DNA from 3 places in the Vibrio artabrorum genome. Region 1 is predicted to be linked to each of the others. Evidence: riboswitches for the same ligand, from Rfam matches in the RefSeq annotation. Region 1 holds a riboswitch; each other region holds the start of a gene.
The links. A riboswitch is a leader RNA that binds a small molecule or an ion and turns the genes downstream of it on or off. The one in region 1 is predicted to bind thiamine pyrophosphate.
Positions count from the first base shown of each region.

Region 2: another riboswitch for thiamine pyrophosphate. It lies ahead of thiD (bifunctional hydroxymethylpyrimidine kinase/phosphomethylpyrimidine kinase); the one in region 1 lies ahead of thiB (thiamine ABC transporter substrate binding subunit).
Region 3: another riboswitch for thiamine pyrophosphate. It lies ahead of thiC (phosphomethylpyrimidine synthase ThiC); the one in region 1 lies ahead of thiB (thiamine ABC transporter substrate binding subunit).

Region 1 is NZ_AP025458.1:2,674,617-2,680,719, forward strand. Features, by position in the region: gene thiQ (thiamine ABC transporter ATP-binding protein) at 1-121, opposite strand, end outside; gene thiP (thiamine/thiamine pyrophosphate ABC transporter permease ThiP) at 121-1,734, opposite strand; gene thiB (thiamine ABC transporter substrate binding subunit) at 1,854-2,846, opposite strand; TPP riboswitch at 2,900-3,019, opposite strand; gene OCU36_RS12085 (flavin prenyltransferase UbiX) at 3,063-3,686, opposite strand; gene mpl (UDP-N-acetylmuramate:L-alanyl-gamma-D-glutamyl-meso-diaminopimelate ligase) at 3,724-5,082, opposite strand; gene fbp (class 1 fructose-bisphosphatase) at 5,354-6,103, shown strand, end outside.
Region 2 is NZ_AP025459.1:701,063-707,165, forward strand. Features, by position in the region: gene kduD (2-dehydro-3-deoxy-D-gluconate 5-dehydrogenase KduD) at 1-293, opposite strand, end outside; gene OCU36_RS17230 (ester cyclase) at 869-1,498, opposite strand; gene OCU36_RS17235 (DUF2999 domain-containing protein) at 1,736-1,987, shown strand; TPP riboswitch at 2,211-2,322, shown strand; gene thiD (bifunctional hydroxymethylpyrimidine kinase/phosphomethylpyrimidine kinase) at 2,424-3,308, shown strand; gene OCU36_RS17245 (peptidoglycan DD-metalloendopeptidase family protein) at 3,598-4,866, shown strand; gene OCU36_RS17250 (heavy metal-binding domain-containing protein) at 5,073-5,393, opposite strand; gene OCU36_RS17255 (LysR substrate-binding domain-containing protein) at 5,437-6,103, opposite strand, start outside.
Region 3 is NZ_AP025458.1:3,023,244-3,029,346, reverse strand. Features, by position in the region: rRNA gene OCU36_RS13730 (23S ribosomal RNA) at 1-1,201, shown strand, start outside; rRNA gene rrf (5S ribosomal RNA) at 1,327-1,442, shown strand; tRNA gene OCU36_RS13720 (tRNA-Ser) at 1,548-1,638, shown strand; fluoride riboswitch at 1,885-1,949, shown strand; gene OCU36_RS13715 (voltage-gated chloride channel family protein) at 2,074-3,450, shown strand; TPP riboswitch at 3,575-3,689, shown strand; gene thiC (phosphomethylpyrimidine synthase ThiC) at 3,821-5,773, shown strand; gene OCU36_RS13705 (thiamine phosphate synthase) at 5,773-6,103, shown strand, end outside.

The DNA.
Region 1 (6,103 bases):
GTGTGGATTTACCAGCACCACTCGGTCCCATCAGTGCCACAATATCGCCCTGCTCCGCTTGAAAATCAAAGCGAAACAACTCTCGGTGATAGTGGTAATCCACCGCTTTCATTACTAACATCATCGGTTCCTCAACTCTTTAGCATCGAGCTTAGATCTTCGAGTAAATAAAAATTCAATCAGGCTAAAGCTGCCGACACTCAGTAACAGTAAGCTCACCGATACGACCGCCGCCGCTTCCATTTGATAGCTGCCTAACAATTGGAATAGGTACAAAGGCAGAGTTCTAAAATCTTGGCTACCAAACAAAGCAATCGCGCTTAGGTCACCCATCGCTAGCATAAAGCTAATAGAGAAAGCTTGCGCCATCGGCTTACGCAATGCCCGCCACTCGACTAGCCTAAAACGCGTAAAACCTGCCATTCCTAAGCTTGCGCACACATACTGGTACTGCTGAGACAAATGCAGCATAGGTTGAGCTAAGGTTTTAATGACATAAGGCAGCGCCATTAAGCTGTTAACGGCAATCACAATAAAGAAAGCCAAGCTAAAAACATCGGTGAATGAACGCAGCAATAAGAAGATACCCGTACTGATCACCAGCCCCGGAGTCACTAAGATAATAGTGCCAATCAACTCAATTTTATCGGCTTTAAAATTCTGATTCTGTAAGCGCCATGCTCGGCTGGTCAGCAGTATCGCAATCCCAATACCAACCGCGATAACACTGGCCAAGGACGCGACTTTAACTGAGGTCATTAACGCTGCCCAAAACGGCTCGCTGCTGAGTACAGTCAGTGCTTGCGAATTAATACCACTGACGATAACCATGGCTAATGGCGGCAATACCAGCATTGAGACTAGGATGATCCAAAAGCCATCCCAAGCTTTTGACCACCCGCTGTCCTTAACCAAATATTTCTCTTCCGACAATTGACTGGCCGTTACTGAAATAGGTTTCGATAGCCGTTGAATGCTCACCGCGAGTACACCACACAGCAGCATTTGCCATATCGCGAGCAAAGCACCAGCCTGTAGGTCAAAGTCGAATTTAATCGCCTGATAAATGGCCAGCTCGATGGTGGTTGATTTCGGACCGCCACCGAGTGCCATCACGGTAGCAAAGCTAGTAAAGCACAGCATGAAGACTAAGCCACACACATGAGGCAGTTGTTGTCTTAAACGAGGCCATTCGACCCACCTGAATTTATTCCAGTGACTCATACCCAAATGAGCACACAGCTTATGTTGCTCGGCAGGTACGCTATCTAAGGCTTGTAAAAGTAAGCGACTGGCATAGGGCAGGTTAAAGAAGACATGTGCGAGCAAAATGCCAGTCAATCCATAAATCGAGAATGGCAGTTCAATATCGAAATTCGCCAAAAATTTAGCTAACCAACCACTATTGCCATAAATGGCAAGCAAACCAAACACACCGACTAACACCGGCAGGACTAAGGTCGAGGCGAACAGCCTTAACAACAAAGCACGTCCCCAAAATTGCCTGCGACACAACGCATGAGCAATAGGTATAGCAAAGCCAACGCTCAGCACTGTTGAGAGTGTCGCTTGATAAAAGCTGAATTTCGTCACATGCCAATAGTAAGGGTCTGACCATACTTGGCTGATATCAAGAGAAGGGGCATTGCTAAGCAATGCCCCAACTGCTGAAACCACGAAGGCGGTAATGAGTAGTGCAACCCATACCCCAACCTTAGGTGTTTTCTTTATCATAAATTGATTTTTTACCGTAAATGGTCCACTCAGTGAATATCGAATGAACCTTTAAATACAGAAGTCAGAAAGCTGAGTTTTTTAATGTCAGTCAAAAAGCTCATTGTTTAAATAGTCAGTTAAAAAGTCAGTGCACTCTGCCATTCACGAATCCAAGGCTTACGCTTAGCGGCAATTTCTTCAGACGTAAAGCTTAACGCTTTCTGCGGTACCGTTAGTTGTTCAAACCCTTTTGGCAAATCAATGTTGGTGACTGGGTACATCCAGTTACCTGTTGGTATCGCCGATTGAAACTCGTCACTTAAGATAAACGCCATAAACTCATCGGCAAGCTTTTCATTCTTGCTACCTTTGACCTTAGCTGCAACTTCCACTTGCATGTAATGACCTTCTTCAAAGTTAGCGGCGGCGTACTTAGTGTCACCTTCTGCAATGATGTGGTAAGCAGGAGATGTTGTGTAAGACAATACTAAGTCCGACTCACCCTTTAAGAACATAGAGTAAGCTTCAGACCAACCTTTCGTCACCGTCACTGTTTTCTGCGCCAGCTTTTTCCACGCGGCAGGCGCCTGATCACCGTATACCGACTTCATCCATAACATCATGCCTTGGCCCGGCGTTGAAGTTCGAGGGTCTTGGTAAATAACCTTGAGGTCATCCCGCTGCTCAACCAGTTCTTTCAAGCTCTTAGGTGGGTTTGCTAATTTCTCTTTGTTATAGATAAACGCAAAGTAGCCAAAGTCGTAAGGGACAAAAGTGCTATCGTTCCAACCATTAGGAAGTGTCACTGAAGACGTATCAACATTATGCTCAGCCAATAAGCCCGTCGCTTTCGCTTCCGCCATCAGATTGTTATCCAAACCTAAAACGATATCTGCTTTGCTATTACCGCCTTCAAGGCGCAAGCGGTTGAGAATCGACACACCATCTTCTAGTGCGACAAAATTCACATCACAGCCACACTTTTCTTCGAATGCTTTTTCAATGACTGGACGAGGGCCCCAATCGGCTGCAAAAGAGTCATAGGTGTACACGGTTAAGGTGTTATCTGCGGCAAAGGCAGAAAAAGAGATGGCTGTAGTAACAGCAAGAGTTGTTAATGTGAATTTCACTGGACGCTCTCCATGGTCTGAGCGGCACAGGTTTGAGGGAGGAGAACGGTAGAGGTTGTTCCTAACTCAATTCCTACGCCAGCATTATCTGGTTCAGGTTTACGGGTCCCAAGCGCTTGCTTGATCTCAGCTCGCATTCATTATTTGAATGGTCTGCTCCCCGATGAGTGTTCAGAATTGTAATTCGATTTTTAACAATAAGCTATCAAGTTTAGATCAAAGACGTTGATCGTACCCCCAACGTGGCACTAAACCTTGTTCGATACCCAGATGATCGAGGATGCGAGCGACCATAAAATCAACCAGATCTTCGATCGACTGAGGTTGATGATAAAACCCCGGAGCCGCAGGCATAATCGTCACCCCCATCGTTGAGAGCTTGTGCATATTCTCTAGATGCAGTGTCGAAAATGGCGTCTCACGAACCACCAACAACAGTTGACCTCGCTCTTTCATGACAACGTCGGCCGCTCGTTCAATCAAGTTATCCGACAAACCATGAGCAATGGAAGCCAAGCTGCCCGCAGAACATGGACAAACCACCATCTGCTTCGGTGCGGCTGAGCCAGAGGCAACGGGTGAGAACCAATCATCTTTGCCACACACCACCAGCTTTTCTGGATCGCAACTTAAATGCTTAACCAAGGCTTGTTTTGCCGCATCAGGCCCAGCAGGTAACTTAAGTTCATGCTCTGTTGCCAATACAACGCGCGCTGCAGATGATATCAATAAGTAGACTTGATAATCAGCGGCCAATAGGCATTCAAGTAAACGCAGTCCATAAGGCGCACCGGATGCGCCAGTGAAAGCGAGTGTTATCGCTTTATTGTGTTTTGTCATGTTCTCAATTACTTCAAATAATAAGGTTATGGGCCTGTTAACCTTTGAGTGCCAAGGCATCCAACAGTTTCTGATGAATACCACCAAAACCACCATTACTCATGACCAATATTTGGTCGCCCGCTTGTGCTTCTGAGACAATTTGAGCAACAAGTGCCTCCATGTCATTATTGACATGCGCAGGTTGGTGACAAGCGTCTGCGACATCTTGTACCGACCAATCAATGTTATCCGGTTGGAATAAGTAGGTAGAATCCGCTTGCTTCAACGAATCGGCTAGTGTTTCTTTGTGCACACCACGTTTCATAGTGGCAGAACGAGGCTCCAACACGGCGATGATCTTCTTAGTGTCAACCTTATTACGTAAGCCGCCGAGTGTAAGTTCAATCGCCGTTGGGTGATGAGCAAAGTCGTCATAAACAGAAACACCAGCGACTTCGCCTTTAAACTCCAAACGACGTTTCGTATTAATAAAGGTTGCCAACGATTGACAAGCGAGATCAGGAGTCACACCCACGTGTCGCGCCGCGGCAATTGCCATCAAGGCATTATTGACGTTATGGTCGCCCACTAAATCCCAGTTTACCGTTCCAACACATTCATTTTGGAAGTAGACCTCAAATTGAGAGCCATCTTTAACCAACTTTTTGGCATCCCAGTCACCCAGATCGCCACTCGATTCCGTTTCACTCCAGCAACCGCGAGCGAGAACATCTTGAATAGCAGTATCTTGCTTAGGTGAGAAAATGCGACCGTTGCTTGGCACAGTGCGCACCAAATGATGGAACTGTCGCTTAATCGCTTCAAGATCGTCAAAGATGTCCGCATGATCGAACTCTAGGTTATTCATCACCAAGGTTCTTGGGTGGTAATGAACGAACTTAGATCGTTTATCGAAAAAAGCACTGTCATATTCGTCGGCTTCGACCACAAAGAACATGCTTTCACCAAGACGAGCAGAGATACCAAAGTTACCTAACACACCGCCAACTAAGAAGCCTGGCGCATAGCCACAGTCTTCTAAAATCCAAGCGAGCATGCTTGATGTCGTGGTCTTGCCATGTGTGCCGGATACCGCCAGAACCCAGCGGTCATGCAGTAGAAATTCTTGCAACCACTGAGGACCAGAGGTGTATCTAAGATTATTATCCAATACATACTCAACACATGGATTACCACGACTCATCGCATTGCCAATCACCACCAGATCAGGCCTAGGCTCTAATTGGCTTGGGTCAAACCCTTCAATAATTTCAATCCCTTGAGATTCCAACAAGGTACTCATTGGAGGATAAACATTCGCGTCACTCCCCGTAACCTTGTGGCCTAATTGACGAGCCAATACCGCAGCACCACCCATGAAGGTGCCACAAATTCCTAAGATATGAATATGCATATATTGTTTCCAAACGCTTGGCTCAATGAACCATGTCTAAATCAAACTACTTATGCCCATTATCATTAAATGGTGATTAAAAGCGAGTAGCAATGCAAAACAAATTGAGTCGACATAGTAAGTGAGATCTGTATCGCTTAGTTCATTACCATTAAAAAGATCTTAGCTTTAGAATTTAGGGTAAGCGTCTAGATGAATAAAGCCCACTCAAGAGGCCAATTCTACTGTGCTCAAATCCCCCCTAATATTCAGAGAAGTTTAAGGAAATAACATGTCTGAGATTCGCACCCTTGGTGAGTTCATTGTTGCAAAACAAAATGACTTTCCCCATGCAAGTGGTGATCTTTCATCCCTTTTGTCATCCATTCGTCTTGCTGCAAAAATTGTTAACCGAGAAATCAACAAGGCCGGCCTGGTCGACATTACTGGCGCTGTTGGTACAGACAACATTCAAGGTGAAGAGCAACAAAAGTTAGACCTTTACGCCAATGACAAATTTAAAGCGGCTCTAGAAGCTCGAGACCAAGTTTGTGGCGTAGCAAGTGAAGAAGAAGATGAAGCCGTTGCTTTCAATAAAGAGCTCAACAAAAATGCAAAATACGTGGTTCTAATGGACCCACTTGATGGCTCTTCAAACATTGACGTGAATGTATCGGTTGGTACCATTTTCTCAATCTATCGTCGAGTCTCCCCTATTGGTACTCCACCCACACAAGAAGATTTCCTTCAACCCGGACACAAACAAGTCGCCGCAGGCTACGTGGTTTACGGCTCTTCTACCATGATTGTCTACACAACCGGGGCCGGAGTGAATGGTTTTACCTACGACCCATCGCTGGGGACATTCTATCTATCTCATGAAAACATGATGATTCCAGATAAAGGTCAGATTTATTCGATCAACGAAGGGAACTACTTCCGCTTCCCGACAGGGGTTAAAAAATACATCAAATACTGCCAAGAGAATGAGCCTAACGATAACCGTCCTTACTCATCCCGCTATATCGGTTCGCTGGTCTCA
Region 2 (6,103 bases), on a different replicon from region 1:
CGGCGAATGATACCGGCGTTATTGACTAAAATGTCAATTTTGCCAAATTCAGCGACTGCTTTTTCAATGATCGTTGGGATATCGTCTTGTTCGAGCAAGTTAGCACGAATATTAAGGAATGTATGGCCACCCGCGTTCATTAATTCAATGGTTTCCTCTGGTGCCGTGTAGTTAACTCCAACTACTTTACAACCCGCTTGTGCTAACCCTAAAGCCATACCTTGACCAAGACCTGTATTACAACCGCTAACAATTGCGACTTTACCTTCAAGATTAAATGCATTCAGAATCATAGTTATTTCCTTTAATGCCTAGTGTGGCAATCAATTTAGATAGGGTACCCCCTTTAGGCCGGTAACATTATCAATATTGAAACTATGTTTCAATAATTATTGTAATCATGTTTTTTAAAAGTGATGCGGATCTACATTATTTTTAATCTATTGTGTTTTTTACTGAGTCGTTCTTAAAAAGAATGAGGTGAGGGGGAGAGTGAATGATGAATTTGGATCTTATTCTAGGCTGTTGAAGGTATCGGCAGTGATGGATAAGGAAAACAATCAAATGCTGTTTCATCGGTGAGGAAGCGAGGTTGTCTTACTGCTCATTATTACGAAACAATACAAACTAGTTAATTGACGGTGAACTTTGAGTTTTTGGATTAATACGGCGGGGTTATAAGCGGATGAATAAAAAGCAATTTGAGATTTAATTTAGGGTATAAAAGTTGTTTGGTTCAAAATGCATATTGGAAACAGTGACGAGTGATGCATCGAGCTAAGAAGCACTAAAAGTATAAAAATGCTCGATGAGATACATCGAGCATTTTTTGATTAAGATGTAAGCCTAAAATAACTTACAGTAGAGATTATTTTACTTGAGAGAAGAAAGTATTATAGTCTTCTAAGTGCCAATTTTTTGTAATTTTACCATCATGCACTTCGTAGATATCGACTGCTGGGAAATCGACAACTTGACCTTGACCTACAGTATCGCCCATCTTGCCGTTAAAATTGCCTTTGAAACGGTATCGAATCGTTGCAAAGTCACCAGTAATAAGTAAATGTTCTACTTCTACATGTAAGTTTGGTACGACCTTACGGAAGTTTTGAGAAGCTTCTAGTACACCTTCAATGCCTTCTTTTCTGCCTTCTGGCGGCGTCATGTCTTGAAAGTTTTCAAGCAAAGCTTCACGCGCATACATTTCTTCACCAGTATCCCAAAACTTAGCGTAGTTCATTGCTGCTTGCTTAATTTCTAATGTTTGAGCTGATTGATCCGCACTAACAAATATTTGAGGTGTAAGTTCACTCGCTTGAACTGCATTACCTGCTAACAATGAACCTGCTATTGCCATAGTTTTGATCGAGTTTTGAATTTTTGACGTTGTCATATAAGCACTCTTGTTCTTTAAGTTTAATTCGTTGATATCAATCACAGAATCCGTTGTATAAGTCTGTTTGCTATCCTTTTGCTTGAATAAAGTATATCTATTCAATGTCTATCTTATAATGGTGCTAATTGTGAATTCATTATTTGTCTCAGGTGAATAATGAGGCGATAAAAGAAGGTTTGCTAAATAAAATACTGCTAAGGTTTTGTCTGGTTTGTCACTTGTTCACCAGACGATGGATTAAAAACGGGTAAGATCAAAGCGTACGAGTGAGTACAATCAAACACTGCTAGATGGTATGCTGTTCTTCTACTTAATTTTAGTGTTTCAAAGGTAAAAAAAATGAACCCGATTTTAGCAATGTTGAAAGAGAACAATATTAGCGATGAGAAAATCAACGAGTTGTTCCAAGCGTTGACAGAGAATCCTCTTGCAGCAATGGCGACGATCAGCCAACTTGGTTTACCACAAGATAAACTTCAAATGCTAATGGGTCAGGTAATGCAAAACCCTGCACTGATCAAAGAAGCGGTTGAAGAACTCGGTCTAGACTTCTCGAAAGTTGAAGCAGCCAAAGAGCAACTTCAAAAATAAGTGAGTGAATGTGGGCTAATATTCATATTGTTTAGCGCAATCACCATGCAATGAAAAAGTCGTTAAAATACAGTGTTAGCCTGTTTAACGACTTTTTTTTGTGCTTGATGATGGCAAGTATGGCGTCAAGTCGTTTAATCTCGGCGAGTGATGTTTCACCATCAATCATTCTCATAAAGCAGTAAAACCAGTATCTCGTTCAAGAGAGTACTGTTACTATCGTTATCAATAGTCGGGGGGCGTATACCTTAGTTGGTGTTTGCTGAGATCGTTATTCGAGACCCGTTGAACCTGATTCAGTTAACACTGGCGTAGGGAACTATGATGACTTTGCCCGCAGCGTGACTCAACCATGATCTCTTATTGGTTTCACCTATCAACAATTTTTGTGGCCAAAGTTCGGTTCTCATACGTCTTTTAGACCGTAGGAGAGACCATGATACTGCATTCCAATTCTCAAATATTACCAAGCAATACTCACGCCTCAGCAGACCAACCTTTGTCGGTCAAAACGCCGATTGTTTTAACCATTGCGGGTTCTGACAGTGGTGGTGGTGCAGGCATTCAGGCTGATATTAAAGCGATATCAGCAACAGGCAGTTTTGCTTGTTCAGTGATTACCGCGATTACTTCGCAGAACACCCAAGGTGTTTCAGCTATTTTTTCTATCCCGCTCGGTCACGTTGCGAGCCAGTTAGATGCTGTCTTTACTGACCTTAATATCGTGGCAGTAAAAGTCGGCATGTTGGCGGATGCGCAAATTATTCAAGTTGTCGCTGAAAAAATGAAGCAATATCAACCCAAGCACTTAGTGATTGATCCTGTCATGGTGGCAACGAGTGGTGATCTTCTATTAGAAAACTCAGCCATCATGACACTCAAGCAAGAGCTGATCCCACTGGCAGACATCATCACGCCTAACTTACCAGAAGGTGCCGCGCTCACGGGCAAAGCTCGGCCTGAAAGCGAACAAGAAATGCAGACCATGATTGAAGATCTGCGCGCTTTGGGTGCCAAAGCGGTACTGTTAAAAGGTGGTCATTTGGAGAAGGATGAGAACAGTAATGATTTACTGATTCTACCCGCGACGTCAACGTTGATTCAAGCTAAGCGCTTTTATACAAAAAATACCCATGGGACGGGTTGTACGCTCTCTTCCGCAATTGCTTCTTTTCTCGCTCAAGGCAACACGCTCACAGAGGCGGTTGATCTAGGAAAACAATATATTTCACAGGCGATTGCGCATGCTGATGAACTGGAGATCGGGAAAGGACATGGCCCAGTAAACCACTTTTTCGCTGGTCACATGGATGTTCGTTAACCCGGTTGTTTGGCTATGACGAGATACCGTGAATTAAACAATTAGAGGTACAAGGAATGTAAAATGCTTGAGTCTTATTGGTGGTCTTTATCACTGTGGTTAGCGTGATGAGCTTTGCGAACGAAGAGGTAAAATACTCTGACAAGGCGTACTTAGACAGGCCACTGAAGAGCGATACATTTTAGATGAGTTGATTTATAGAACGCTTTTTACATCGTGTTTATTCTCTTGAATTAATTGTTATGTTATAACACATAATAAGTTCCCTGTTATAACCGTAAAGTATTTTATGAAGTTCTTCCGTATTGGCCTGATCATTATTGCTATCAGTGCATTTTCACTGTCTGTTTTGCTCTATTTTCAATCCGAACCACCCAAAGATATTTCAATCCAAATTACCCCTTATGAAGGCTCATTCGCTCATAAAAGGGAGTTATCAAGCTCACATTCTGACTCAAATATTAGCGCCCAAAAGCGAATGAAAGTGCATTACTTCGTGAAGGTTGGCGATACACTCAGTACGATATTCTCATCTTTGCACCTGCCTTATGGAACGTTTTATAAGGTGATGGAGGCGGATCTTGAGTCTTTGAAACTCGACACGATCAAGCCGGGTGATCGTCTAGAGCTGATTTTGGATAGTGAGTCGAGAGATTTAGTTGAATTGATTTATCACGAGAGTTTGGTTGAACAAGCGATCTTTAAAAGAAATGATGATGGCCATTTTAGCTACCAATTTGTGGAGTTGCCGAGTAAATGGAAAGAAAAGCTTTACTCCGGTACAGTGCTCGGCAGTTTTTCTGCATCGGCGTATAAATCGGGCTTAACGACGGCGCAGATCGCGAGTATTACTCGAACGTTAAGAGATAAAATTAACTTCTCAAAGCAGTTAAGAGCGGGTGATAAGTTTAACGTATTGGTGAATGAGCAATACACTGGTGACCAGCTAACAGGAAAAACAGAAGTGCAGGGGATATCGATTACGTTAAGAGGCAAGGAAGTGGCTGCGTTTCTTGCTCCTGATGGGCGTTTTTACGATAGAGAAGGGAACAGCCTTGAGCAAGCTTTCAATCGTTACCCGATAGATAAACAATTCCGAAGAATCACTTCGCCATTTAATCCGTTTAGAAAACACCCAGTGACTGGACGTATATCCCCTCATAATGGTACTGATTTCGCAACCCCCGTCGGCTCTCCGGTTTATTCAACTGGTGATGGTCGGGTTATCGCTATTCGTAACCACCCCTATGCGGGGAAATACATCGTGATTGAGCATAATAGTGTTTATAAGACTCGTTACTTGCACCTCAGTCGGTTCCTCGTTAAGAAAGGACAACAGGTCAAGCGTGGTCAGAAAATTGCGCTGTCTGGTTCGACAGGCCGTGTAACGGGGCCTCATTTACACTTTGAAGTCTTGGTGCGTGGAAGAGCGGTGGATTCAATGAAAGCTAACTTGCCTTTAGCCAGTTCAATCTCGCCTGAAAACAAAGCGGCATTTTTGACGAGAGTTGCCTCATTTGATGACCTGCTCTCTGAGCAAAAAAGTCGCACCAGTTAAATAGATTCAAGCCAAATTCAGCCATGGCTTATCATCGTTCCAACCCTTAGACGATTACTCACCAAAGGGTTGGAACGAGTTTTCATAAAATTATCTGGCTATTCTGGTGCTTAAGTGATTAATTACCCAATCTATCAAGTTCTTAAATTATCAAGCTATCAAGCTATCAAGCGCTAAAGCCATCAAGTCGTTAAGCTTTTGCTCGATTAGGCGACAACGACGGCGGTTCCGCTTGCGGATACCATCAACATGCCATTCCCGGTCCCTAATACTTCATAATCGATATCGACACCCACTACAGCGTTTGCACCCGCTTCAATGGCTTTCTGCTCTAACTCTTTAAAGGCGAAGTTACGGGCTTTTTCCAGTTCTTTTTCATAGGTGCCAGAACGGCCACCGACAAAGTCACGAATGCCTGAAAACATATCTTTAAAAACGTTAACCCCTAGAATCGCCTCTCCGGCAATAACCCCTTTATAGTCGACAATGCGTTTGCCTTCGACAGATTGCGTGGTGGTAATAATCATATTGTCCTCTTGTCTGTTCATTGTTGATGTTCAATAGGGCATGTTATTCGCGGTCGTTCGTCGTATTTATGCTTGAACTCTGATCTGAACGTGCGAATTCACTTCTTAACCATACCCTCAGTTTTAGCACACTTTCTTGCGTTAATTTATTCTTTGGGCAAACAAAGTAGAAATCTTGGTGCGGGTTAGCAACCGGTTTACCCAGTTCGACGAGCATCCCATGGCTGATGTCATCTTTCACAAACAAGCGATGTGTAACCAACACACCTAATGAACGAGTCGCAGCTTGCACAGCTTGAATGGAGACATCAAAAGTTAGATTACTATGAAATTTGGGCATTGGGATTTGGTAGTGATCACACCACACTTGCCAGTCGTGTTGTCGCCGGAGGTTAAAAACACCAATGGTTGAGTTTTGTTTAACCAGTTGCTCAACGGTTAATTCGGTCTGGTTTTTCAATAGAGCAGGGCTGCACACCAAGACCAGATCATCGTCGCCCAGTTTCTCGCAGTAATACTGTTGCCATTCATTTGGCTTGCCATGGACGAGTGCAACATCGACCCCTTCTTGCTCAATATCGAAAGGGCCCGTTAACGTAGAAATACGAATATCCAGTGAGGGAGCGGATGCTTGAAATTCGGGAACTCGTGGTATCCACCAGTGCATCGCGAGTGAATTCACCATGTTGAGGGTAATGCGATGATCGTTG
Region 3 (6,103 bases), 350 kb from region 1:
ACGCTCTTATCAGTGAAGTCCCTTGCGGATGGAGCAGACGAGAGTCGCAGATACCAGGTGGCTGCAACTGTTTATTAAAAACACAGCACTGTGCAAAATCGTAAGATGACGTATACGGTGTGACGCCTGCCCGGTGCCGGAAGGTTAATTGATGGGGTTAGACTTCGGTCGAAGCTCTTGATCGAAGCCCCGGTAAACGGCGGCCGTAACTATAACGGTCCTAAGGTAGCGAAATTCCTTGTCGGGTAAGTTCCGACCTGCACGAATGGCGTAATGATGGCCACGCTGTCTCCACCCGAGACTCAGTGAAATTGAAATCGCTGTGAAGATGCAGTGTACCCGCGGCTAGACGGAAAGACCCCGTGAACCTTTACTACAGCTTGGCACTGAACATTGAACCTACATGTGTAGGATAGGTGGGAGACTTTGAAACCGCGTCGCTAGATGTGGTGGAGTCGTCCTTGAAATACCACCCTTGTAGTTTTGATGTTCTAACGTTGGTCCCTGAATCGGGATTACGGACAGTGCCTGGTGGGTAGTTTGACTGGGGCGGTCTCCTCCCAAAGAGTAACGGAGGAGCACGAAGGTGGGCTAAACACGGTTGGACATCGTGTGGTTAGTGCAATGGCATAAGCCCGCTTGACTGCGAGAATGACAATTCGAGCAGGTGCGAAAGCAGGTCATAGTGATCCGGTGGTTCTGAATGGAAGGGCCATCGCTCAACGGATAAAAGGTACTCCGGGGATAACAGGCTGATACCGCCCAAGAGTTCATATCGACGGCGGTGTTTGGCACCTCGATGTCGGCTCATCACATCCTGGGGCTGAAGTCGGTCCCAAGGGTATGGCTGTTCGCCATTTAAAGTGGTACGCGAGCTGGGTTTAGAACGTCGTGAGACAGTTCGGTCCCTATCTGCCGTGGGCGTTGGAAAATTGAAAGGGGCTGCTCCTAGTACGAGAGGACCGGAGTGGACGAACCTCTGGTGTTCGGGTTGTCATGCCAATGGCATTGCCCGGTAGCTAAGTTCGGAATCGATAACCGCTGAAAGCATCTAAGCGGGAAGCGAGCCTTGAGATGAGTTTTCCCTGGCACTATAAGTGTCCTAAAGGGTTGTCGTAGACTACGACGTTGATAGGCAGGGTGTGTAAGTGCTGCGAGGCATTGAGCTAACCTGTACTAATTGCCCGTGAGGCTTAACCATACAACACCCAAGGGGTTTTGTGGACTCAATAGAAAGACAGACCTTGAATGCGTTTGAAGAGAAACTTTTAGATTATAGCTTTCCGAATTATTAATTGTCGCGTAGGCGTCAATTAACCCAATTTGCTTGGCGACCATAGCATTGTGGACCCACCTGATTCCATGCCGAACTCAGAAGTGAAACACAATAGCGCCGATGGTAGTGTGGGGCTTCCCCATGTGAGAGTAGGACATCGCCAGGCTCCAAATTTATTTTCACTTTTTAAAAGTGAAGACAAAAAAACTTCGTTATTTGCATAGCAAGTAACAACCTCAACAGTGCACAAATCTGTTGACGACAATTTGTTGGAGGGATGGCTGAGTGGTCGAAAGCACCGGTCTTGAAAACCGGCAACCGTTAATAGCGGTTCTAGGGTTCAAATCCCTATCCCTCCACCACCATTGAAAAGCCCGCTGAGAAATCAGCGGGCTTTTTTCATACCTGAAGCAGTAAAAACCGTTTTATGGGGTAGCTCCCATTGGCAGAGCTGCGGATTCGAAAGCAGCGCGTGTGGGAGTTCGAACCTCTTCACTCATGCCATATTTAAGGCTCTAGTCGAAAGGCTAGAGCTTTTACGTTTTGATATTTTGCGACTATTGACCTTGCTCTCAACTGAGAGTAACATCTTGCGGTACTCAAAAAATAATAGTACAGGTGATGGATTTCCACCTTAACCGCTCTACTTAGAGATAATGATTCCTACTATAACGCTGTCCTTGATCAGTATTACTGATTATTTCGGGATAGATCTGTCTATAGTAGGGCTGAAAGTTTTATTATTCCCTCCTAGATTGTCTATCCTTTTGATTAACTAATGTTAAAAGATGAAGTATATGGCACACCCTCTCCACCAAAACCCTAAAAACTTGTATCAAGTGTTACGTTGGTCTTTATTGATCGTACCTGTCGCTCTACTTGTTGGTTCATTTAATGCCTTTTTCTTGTGGTTGCTATCTGAGGCAACCGAAAGTCGTATTAATACCCCCTGGCTTATTTATCTACTGCCAATTGCAGGTTTATTGATTGTTTATAGTTATCGTAATTGGGGTAAAAACTCTGCGGGTGGCAATAACCTTATAATGGATGAGATTCACCAAGCTGGTGATGGAGTCCCTGTACGTATGGGGCCTTTGGTTTTATTTACTACTGTCATTACTCATTTGTTCGGCGGGTCTGCGGGCAGAGAAGGGACAGCTGTTCAGATTGGTGGTGCGACGACAGATTGGTTAGCAAAAATATTTAAACTATCAGATGTTGATCGAAGAATGATGCTTATCGCAGGCGTTGCGGCTGGATTTTCATCCATTTTCGGGACTCCTTTCACTGGTGCCATTTTTGCTCTTGAAGTTCTATTTATAGGTCGAATTAAATTCAATGCCATTATTCCGTCTTTACTTGCTGCTATCCTTGCTAACGTAGTTGCTACTGCTTGGGGGGCACATCATACACATTACCTTATTGATTATAAGGAAGTGAGTACCATATTTGGTCATGCTATTGATATCGATTTATTGCTTATGGCAAAAGTAATTGTTGCTGCTATTGGGTTTGGGTTAGCTGGGTATTTGTTTGGTGAATTAACGCATGGTTTCAAAGATTTATTCTCTGCAACGCTGAAGAACCCATATTTAATAGTTGTTACTGGTGGTTTAGTGGTTATCGGCCTTACTCATTTACTAGGAAACTATGATTACATTGGTCTTGGTGTTTACCCAAGTAGAGAAGGTGGGGTGAGTATCACGTCGGCTTTTTCAGCGGGAGGAGCTGAGTGGTACAGTTGGTTAGTAAAATTGGTGCTAACAGCGATCACGTTGGCTGCTGGCTATAAGGGGGGAGAGGTTACACCTTTATTCTTTGTTGGGGCTACACTCGGTAACTTTTTAGCTTGGGTTATGGGCGCTCCAGTCGATCTATTTGCTGCGTTAGGCTTTTTAGCGGTCTTTGCTGCAGCAACCAATACACCATTAGCTTGTACAATCATGGGAGTGGAGTTGTTCGGTTCTACTTATTTGCCATATTTTGCACTAGCATGCTATACCGCCTATTACTTTAGTGGGCATACTGGTATTTACTCTTCTCAGCGTGTTGCTGTTTCTAAAACATTAGATCATAGTCGAGACCATGATGGTCTAAATAAAATAGGCTCTTACCGAGATTTGAATGCATCACATATTAAGAGATTAAGTAAGAAGCTGACTAAAAAAAATTAGAGATTTCACGGGGATCATATCACATTGTTTTAATCATGAAGCAATGTGATATGTCATTGATGTTTCATTTTTGTTGTTCTTTATCTATACTCCGACTTCTCATTATTTTTATCTAGATTGATGAGAACACTTGTCGGAGTGCTTAGTACGTTGTTTAGAGTACGAGCTGAGACCGCATTGCGGGATCCGTAGAACCTGATCAGGCTAATACCTGCGAAGGGAACAAGAGAAATTACTTTTAGTTTTAGATGCTATTTATTCAAGCAGTCATACGCTTTATGTGTAATTTTGCACAATAAATAGGCTGAACAACACCTCTTGCTACATAGTCCGACAAGCAATTATCCTAACTAAATCAAGGAATTTTGCTATGTCGTCAAGTCGAAAACAAGCGCGTTTGAGTGCAAAAACAAACATTGACTCTCTTACCTGCCAACCTTATCCAAATTCAAAAAAAGCTTACATCCAAGGATCTCGAGAGGACATTCAAGTCCCAGTACGAGAAATTTCACTAGCAGATAGCCTTGTGGGTGGTACCAAAAAAGAGCCTGTATTCGAACCTAATGCGCCAATTCATGTATACGACACCTCTGGTGTTTATACTGACCCTACGCACGAAATTGACCTTTACAGTGGCCTTCCTAAGTTACGAGAGCAATGGATTGCAGAGCGTGGTGATACCGAACTGTTAGACGATGTAAGTTCTGTTTATACCAAAGAGCGTTTAGAAGATGAAACTCTAGACGATCTTCGTTACGGTAATCTGCCTAAAATTCGTCGCGCGACTAGAGACCAATGTGTCACTCAGCTGCACTATGCTCGTCAGGGGATTATCACTCCAGAGATGGAGTACATTGCGATACGTGAGAACATGGGACGTCAGAAGTTTGCTGATGAGCAGCTGAACCATCAACATCCTGGTCATAACTTTGGTGCAAACCTGCCCAAAGAAATCACCCCTGAGTTCGTGCGTAAGGAGGTCGCTGAAGGCCGAGCGATTATCCCGTCAAACATCAACCACCCTGAATCCGAGCCGATGATTATTGGCCGAAACTTCTTAGTGAAAGTGAACGCCAATATCGGTAACTCTTCAGTAAGCTCTTCGATTGAAGAAGAAGTTGAGAAGCTAGTCTGGTCGACTCGCTGGGGTGGCGATACCGTGATGGACCTGTCTACTGGTCGTAATATTCACGAGACTCGCGAATGGATCCTACGTAATAGCCCTGTGCCAATTGGTACGGTCCCTATGTATCAAGCGCTTGAAAAAGTGAACGGCGTTGCAGAAGATCTTAACTGGGAAGTGATGCGTGATACCTTGATTGAACAAGCAGAGCAGGGGGTTGATTACTTTACTATCCACGCAGGTTTATTGCTTCGTTACGTTCCTATGACCGCTAAGCGTGTGACTGGCATTGTCTCTCGTGGTGGTTCTATCATCGCGAAATGGTGTCTTGCTCACCACCAAGAAAGCTTCCTTTATACTCACTTCCGTGAGATCTGTGAGATCTGTGCGAAGTACGATGTCGCTCTGTCACTGGGTGATGGTCTACGTCCGGGTTCGATTGCGGATGCGAATGATGAAGCTCAATTTTCTGAATTACGTACGCTGGGTGAGTTAACTAAGGTTGCTTGGGAATACGACGTGCAGGTGATAATTGAAGGTCCTGGACATGTGCCAATGCACTTAATTAAAGAGAACATGGACGAGCAGTTAGAGCATTGCCATGAAGCACCTTTCTATACTTTAGGTCCATTGACTACCGATATTGCCCCTGGTTATGACCACATTACCTCTGGAATTGGCGCCGCCATGATTGGTTGGTACGGCTGTGCGATGCTCTGTTATGTCACCCCTAAAGAGCATCTAGGCTTACCAAACAAAGAAGATGTGAAGACTGGCCTGATTACTTACAAGCTGGCTGCACACGCTGCAGACTTGGCTAAAGGACATCCGGGTGCACAAATCCGAGATAACGCGTTATCAAAGGCACGTTTCGAATTCCGTTGGGAAGACCAATTCAACCTAGCTCTTGATCCGGAAATGGCGCGGTCTTTCCATGATGAAACCTTACCGCAAGAGTCGGGCAAGGTTGCTCACTTCTGCTCAATGTGTGGCCCTAAATTCTGCTCAATGAAGATCTCTCAAGAAGTTCGAGAGTACGCGAAAGACACCGAACAAGTGGCTGCTGATCAGGCTATCGAGATTAAGATGCTAGATAATCCGTTGGAAGGGATGCGTCAGAAATCACAAGAGTTTCGTGATACTGGTTCTGAACTTTATCACCTTGCAGTAGGCGCAAAAGAAGCTCAATTAGAGGAATAATGACAGTGAAGATTCTTATCCCACCTCAAAATATTGAGCTAACGGGAGAGGTGCAAAGCTGTCTGCTGGTTGCTAAGCGACAAGGCTTGGCAACCGATGCAGTTGAGTTGGGTGTCAGCCCGACTCAATACTTCTCTATCCTTGATGATCAGCAGGCGTTATCTATTGGCTTTGCTCATGATGTTGATTCATTGGCGGAGTGTCGCTCAAGTGAGCTTGATCATATCGTTGATTACAGTCATTCAGTGGCGCTAGCCGATGTCCGCGATGCCTTGGTACAAACTCCGAATACCATCTATATCGCTGTCTTGGATGACTCAGCTGTATTGG